3 regions of the Aliifodinibius sp. S!AR15-10 genome follow, and region 1 is predicted to be linked to each of the others. Evidence: riboswitches for the same ligand, from Rfam matches in the RefSeq annotation. Region 1 holds a riboswitch; each other region holds the start of a gene.
What was found. A riboswitch is a leader RNA that binds a small molecule or an ion and turns the genes downstream of it on or off. The one in region 1 is predicted to bind cobalamin.
Positions count from the first base shown of each region.

Region 2: another riboswitch for cobalamin. It lies ahead of NC796_RS11755 (ABC transporter substrate-binding protein); the one in region 1 lies ahead of metE (5-methyltetrahydropteroyltriglutamate--homocysteine S-methyltransferase).
Region 3: another riboswitch for cobalamin. It lies ahead of NC796_RS23130 (TonB-dependent receptor domain-containing protein); the one in region 1 lies ahead of metE (5-methyltetrahydropteroyltriglutamate--homocysteine S-methyltransferase).

Region 1 covers NZ_JAMQKA010000010.1:54,842-57,111, forward strand. Annotated here, with positions in the region: gene metE (5-methyltetrahydropteroyltriglutamate--homocysteine S-methyltransferase) at 1-887, opposite strand, end outside; cobalamin riboswitch at 1,045-1,402, opposite strand; gene NC796_RS08715 (CbiX/SirB N-terminal domain-containing protein) at 1,758-2,270, opposite strand, start outside.
Region 2 covers NZ_JAMQKA010000015.1:41,173-43,442, reverse strand. Annotated here, with positions in the region: gene NC796_RS11755 (ABC transporter substrate-binding protein) at 1-1,135, opposite strand, end outside; cobalamin riboswitch at 1,159-1,363, opposite strand; gene NC796_RS11750 (SLC13 family permease) at 1,446-2,270, opposite strand, start outside.
Region 3 covers NZ_JAMQKA010000057.1:22,628-24,897, forward strand. Annotated here, with positions in the region: gene NC796_RS23130 (TonB-dependent receptor domain-containing protein) at 1-1,164, opposite strand, end outside; cobalamin riboswitch at 1,292-1,537, opposite strand; gene NC796_RS23135 (MarR family transcriptional regulator) at 1,730-2,170, shown strand; gene NC796_RS23140 (efflux RND transporter periplasmic adaptor subunit) at 2,240-2,270, shown strand, end outside.

The sequences.
Region 1 (2,270 bases):
GAGAGGGCGGTTTCTTTGGGAAGGTTATTTAATACCGGATCGAGTTGGTCCGGTGCTTCCACCAAGTCAAGGTGCAGGGCATCTACAGGGAGCGAAGTGGCCAGCTCAGTGTTGTCTCCCAGCCCTTCAAAATAGGTAGTGAGCAGGATGTTGAGATCTTCCTTTTCAGACAATACGTCATATGCCTTAGAGAAAGCGGCTTTGGATTTCGCATCCAGGTCCATCGCCAGGAATGGCTCATCAATTTGTACCCAGTCCACCCCCATCGCTTCCAGCTTGTGGAGAATCTCCTGGTACACCGGGAGCAGGCGATCCAACAGCTCGAGCCTGTGAAAACTGTCTGGGGCATTTTTCTCCTTTCCCAGCAGCAGGTAGCTGACGGGACCGATCAGCACGGGTTTGGTCACTACCCCGACCGATTTGGCCTCCTCGTATTCGTCAAACACCTTGGAGGAGAGGCACTGGAAGGTCTGGTCTTCCGTAAATTCCGGGACGATGTAGTGATAATTGGTGTTGAACCACTTGGTCATCTCCATCGCCTGGATGTCGTGCTGCCCGTCCTGCAGTCCGCGTGCCATTGCAAAGTAGGTATCGATCGGGTAGCTGTTGATCTTGTCATTTTCCTGTTGATACAGTTCCTGGTAGCGCTCCGGGATCGCCCCCAGCAACAAGGTCATGTCCAGCACCTGGTCGTAAAGCGAAAAGTCGTTGGAGGGCACCAGGTCGAGACCCGCCTCTTTCTGTTTGGTCCAGTGCAGCACGCGCAGGGCGGAGGCCGATTCCACCAGCTTTGCTTTGTCAATTTCGTCGTTCCAGTACGATTCTACCAGACGTTTCAGGTCTCTGTTGATACCTATCCGCGGGTATCCGAGATTGTGGGTAAGCATAGTGTAATCCTTATTTTTAGCTTTGAATGAGTGGCCGGTGGGAATGCTAAAAACGTTGAATATGACAGCCGGAAGTATGAGAGTACAAGAGATACAGTACGGTGATGCAGGCAACTTCCTTCACTGCCTTTCAACAACGCCTTAACTCCCGAAGGCCTTATTTACTTGACTTGAAGGCAGGTCTCCTGACTTACCGACGCTTTCTTTTGCCTTCCCGCCTCGTTTGGGGCTGAGACAGTGGCCATGGAGTCTGCCAAACTTAGAGAAATCTACTGCGGAAACGTTGAATTTGGCCAGCTCCCGAGCTCTTTATCGTTAAATAGTGTGTTACTATTCGCCTCAAAAGACCCCGGGAGTTGACTCAAACCAACATTCCCTCGCTACAATTTTCTAAGCCCGACAGACTCCTATCAAAGAAATATATCGGATTACAGTTGCGGGAACAGTTCCGGGTTTGCACCGGATTCCCTTTTCATCCCGACAGCCGTCGGGACACCTTCAAATCCATTAATACAAGTAAGTGGCTGGCCCCTTCATTGTCAATGAAAACTTTTCCACAAAATGGTGTTAGTTATCAACAATGGAGGGTTGATTACAGGGGGGCGGCATATTTCGCGGATTATGCAGACCTCGTTTACCGATTGAAAATTTATATTATAAGAGCCTGAATCAGGTTATTCGGTAGATACCATGAGGTATCAGCCTTATCCATAGCGCGGGAATTAATTCCCGCGCAAGTGACAGGGCATTTCCCACGATGGTTGCTATGTTTTAACCGGTAAACACTTTACAGATTTATGTTGGGATAGAACAGTTAACCGATCTGCGAGATCTGCGCAATCCGCGGGAGTTAACGTATGCCGAAGAAATTCAGTTTTGGGATTGGAATTGCTGTGATAATGCCTCTTCCACCGACTGCCGAAGGAAATCGGTGATCAGGGGATCTGGTAGGAGAGTCTTGCCGCTCCACTTGAAATCGAGCCCCTCCAGCCGTTCAGCCACGGCTTGCTCGCGACCGCCGGAAGACAGGAAGAGCGGTACCACAATGACATCGCCAAACTGCACGGCCTGCCGCACCAGTGCTCGCAAGTTGGCTTTCGCCTGATTGAAAATGGTGTCGGAAGCATCATCGCGCACCGTGGTGGCAAAGATCTGTTTGTAGGGTATGCCCTTTTCTTTTTGAATAGACTGAATTTTTCGGGAGAGGCTCTCCATCGTGTCGATCCACTTCTTGTTGTCAGCCTCGGCATTTGGACCATGGGCTACCAGCAGTACCGTCTCACTTGATGGATCAGAGCTCAGTTCCTGGATACGTTCACTAAGGATTCGGGCTACCACGGGATGATCATCCAGGGGAGGAGCTAAGGCAATATCGACATCTGT
Region 2 (2,270 bases), on a different contig from region 1:
GCAACAGGGTTGGGTGTATAATCTTGATTAAATCCGCCAAAATTCGTTCAGGGTGTACCACGCCGGTCTCCCAAAAATCGTTTCCCCCCGATTCGCTCAGCCTCCGGTTATTATTGAAAACCTGCCTAGTTTTAAAGGACTTAAAATCTTTAAACCGGCTGTCTTGGGCTAATATATCCTGCAGGGATTTCGCGCTCCCGGGGTTTATCCAAATATCCGCTTTCAACCCCACTTCATAAACCGCCTCAAAACCCAGTCTCAATCCGCCTGTGGAGTGGGTGTCGTACCAGGAATAGTCCGCTCCGGCATCTTTAAGGAATTGGGCGGTAAAACTATCTCCGCCCGACACGAACCACGCCCCCTTATACGGCATATTGTTGATCACAAGCGGTTTTTCCGCCACATTTTCCACTTTGTTCTTAAGCTGCTGATATCGTTCTATAACTTCATTGAATCGCCGGTTGGCCAGCGACTCTTTATTCAGCAATGCGCCCATCATCTTTACCCACTCTGCCTTGCCCAGCGGCGTCTGTTCCAGCCACTCTGAATTGACCAACAAATTAATACCCGAATCCAGTAACACCCGGTAATTATCAAATTGTGAGGCTTGTCCACCCGACACCATAATTAGCTGGGGATTCAGTGCCAGCGCCTGTTCTTTGTTAAACTCGCTACCTGAAAACCCCTCCACTTCCCCCTGCTCCAAACGCCGGCGTATCTCTTTATTATAAACATATTCGGGCTGTGTGATACCCTTGATCACCGAATTTTCCTCTAACATATTGGTAAGTCCTACATGCGTTGTGGATGTGGCGATCATACTGCGAACGGGAGTCTCAATAACCTGGGCCTGAACATCATATTCGGGCAGATTTGCTCCCCTTGGAATAAGGATGTAGTGCAGGGTATCCGTTTGATCCTGGTAGGGATTCAGAATATCCAGCCGTTTGTATCCCTCGTGATAGCTGATATCAAATCCTGTGGCAAAGTTGACCTCAACTTTTTGAGCAGGGTAATAATCGGCATGGGTAACTGGCTGTGCTTTTCTATTTGACTGGCGATTGGTATTGCTACAACAAACCAGTAGCGAGGCGGTAAGTAGTAAATAAGAGAGACGGTGAATGAATGAAATCATAGGTCCGCTTTTCTTCCCGAAAGCTTTTCCTTCATCAGGATGGCAGGTCTTCTGGCTTATCCCGGCCCAGGTTCCTTCCCGCCCGCAACAGCGGACAGTGGTTATCGCCTGAGCTTTGACAGGATTTACAGCAGCGGGGACTGCTCCGGACTCCCAAGCTTGCGCTCAGTCACCGGATTCCCTTTTCACATCCGCAGCCGGCGGATGACCAAAACTGAATCAGTATGTTAACATTAGCGTGCTAATTATACGGGTCTTCCGACTTTTAACCTAATTGCTGTATTAAAAGCATCGAACATGGTTGAAATTATCACAGTGGCCATATGATGGGAGTTACCAAAATAACCACGAGCCATAATACCAGCGCCAGTGGAAATCCTACTTTAAAAAAATCTGTAAACCGGTAATTACCGGGTCCATACACCATCAGGTTGGTCTGGTATCCGATCGGGGTTAAAAGTGACATTGAGGCCGCCAGTGTCATGGCGACAAACAATCCACGCGCTTCAAAACTCTGGGATTCCGCCACCGACAACACAATGGGGAACATTAAGGCAACCGCCCCGTTGTTGGTAATGATCTCAGTTAACACAGCCGTTACAATCACAATGCCGGCCAATACGGCACGGGGACCATAGGCACTGGTCATCTCTACCATCCAGTTCCCAATCATCTCCGCGGCCCCGCTAACCTCCATTGCCTTACCCAATCCAAGGGCAGCCCCGATGACAATTAAAACGGTCCAGTCAACCGACTTCCGTGCCTCCCCCGGCTCAATGACGCTGAACGTCAGCAATACAGCAACCCCCAGAATCCCCGCCAGTGCAATATGAAGAACACCGGCAGCTACAAATCCAACGATACCCACGAGCACTGCAACCGATATATAAAGATCTTTCCCTCCCGGACGGCTTTCTTTGATCTCGACGGGCTCTCCAGGCGCTTCTCCCCCGGCCTCACTGGTCAGGAAAAAATCCTCCGTATCTTCGTAAGCCCCCCTGAATCCACGCCCGGTATCCAAAAGCAGTACATCCCCGGGATGCAACACAAATTCGCCGAGAGGCTCATCAATCCGTTTTCCCCGTCTTCGGACCCCTGTTACAGCTGCACCAAAACGCTCCAGGAGCTGCGCTTG
Region 3 (2,270 bases), on a different contig from region 1:
AAGATTGGTTTCTGATTCATAATTGAATGAACTTAGGTACGTGTAGGTATGAGAACTCATCGTTTGTTGGATATTTCCAATACCTATGATTGTCGAAATAGCATTGGACTCCCAATGAGCGGTCAACTCATTTTCCCAGAGTGAGCCTTCGTAATTATTTTCAATGTAGCTTCCGTCGTAATTTCCGGCCTGGTCAACGATAGATGAGTCGTTGACAAAGTCTCGGGCCAAATCGGAATAAGCCCCATTATATTTCAGCTCTACATCATCAGAAAGCGTAAAAGAACCGCCATAAGCAAAGAAATCGCGCATAAAATTTGTATACGCATCCCGCGCATCGCTGTAGGCACCTTGATCAACGTCGCTGGTTTGATCTTCCCTGCGGTAGGAGACAAAGTATCCAAATCGATCCGTTTTATAACCTAGCTCACCGGAAAGGTCTAATTTATCAAAATCATCTTGGTCTTGGGGATTAAAACTCGGCGGATTTTGTACGGTATCGATTGTAGCATCAAGGCCATTAGTCATCTCATGAGCAAGGCCAAAATCAGCATAAAATCCCCTCGGAGTCGTATAGTTTAAATCAATCTGATTGGCAGTTGAATAAGTTCCTTTCCCAAAAACCCCGTGTTTGCTCCCTACAGTCCCACTAAAGCCGGGCGTTCCGAAACCTCGCGTAATAATATTGACAGCCCCCCCGATAGCCGATGAACCATATAGGGTACTGTGGGACCCTCTCACAATCTCAATGCGTTCCACCCGTGCCAGTGAAAGTTCAGAAAGATCAGGGCTGTTGCTTGCCGTTGAGGGGTCACTGATTCGAACACCATCGATCATGATCACAGCGTGATTACTATTTGTATTCCGCAAAAATGCACTCTGTACAGCACCGGGCGTCTGTCCATCGCCCACCATGTGCAAACTTTGCTGTTCGGCCAATAATTCTCCCACGCTATAGTATGTTGAATTCCGTAGCTCTTCGCTGCTGATTACTGTTACATTCCGCCCCACACTCCGGGCAGATTCCTCCCAGCGATTTGCACTAATAATTACTTCTTCCAGCGTATAGGTTTTCGAGGTATCAATTTGAGCTGACAGAGGTAAGGCTATCAGCGATAACAATAGGACAGTAAAAGCTGCCCTGCTTATATATGAGAATTGCATATTTTATCCAATAGTTAGGTTACAAATGATGATTAAGACATCATTCGCACCTTTGGGAAAGTCCAGAAGGGCATAAACACGGGTAATTGTGCACCACGCATTTATTCTTCGCTTTTCTCCCGAAAGCTACGAATGCAGATGCACTGGCAGGTCTTCTGGCTTATCCCGGTCATCCGCCCCTTCCCGTCCGTCTTTTTCGGACAGTGGTTACTAGCGAATAACCCATAACTCTGAACGGTTCAGAGCTGGGAATTACAGCATCGGGGAATGCTCCGGATTTGTCTGTATAAACTACATATACAGAATCACCGGATTCCCTTTTAATCTCACTTCTAACACTCGAAGTTTGAGAACCAATGCACTCCGGGAAAATACAGGCTAAGAGTTATAAATCAAAGGGCTTAAACTATATTTATTCCCTTCAGATTCTTTAAGTATTCTCAGTTTCCTGTTCCATTGAAAGCAATTTACATCCCTTACATTTCTTTACATCCAATTTAGTTGCATATATCAACTAATACCCATTTCTTTGGTCCCATTAGAAATTTAGACTAAGAAGTTACCCTTGAAACAGAAACTATACTGCATCACCCTGGGCTGTAAAATGGCTTACAGCCTCAAAGGGATAAAACGGATGCTCACCAAGCGATTTACTAAAGATGAGATTGCCCTTACACTGGAACAGTACTTTGTGCTCAATATTCTTGATAACGAAGAGGGCCTCATCCTCAAAGAGCTTGCCGAAATCGTCGATAGAGACAAATCAGCGGTACTCCGGCATATTGATGGCCTTGAAGAGAAGCATTTCGTTGCACGTGCTACCGATCCAAAGGACAAGCGAAGAAAGATTCTTCTGGTTACCAAACAAGGAATGAACGAACTACAAAAAGCCAGGGAAATGGATCAAAAAGTGCACAGTGAACTCACCGAATCCATTGATAATGATAAACTCAAAGAGTTTGAATCTCTCCTAACCGAAATATACGAACGAGCGATGTCAGACTGATACAGTTGATATCATCAACATATTAGCCTCGAATACTAAAATCATTCCCACATCCAAACAAATAATTCCATGAAATCAGACCGCCAAACAACCATCAACC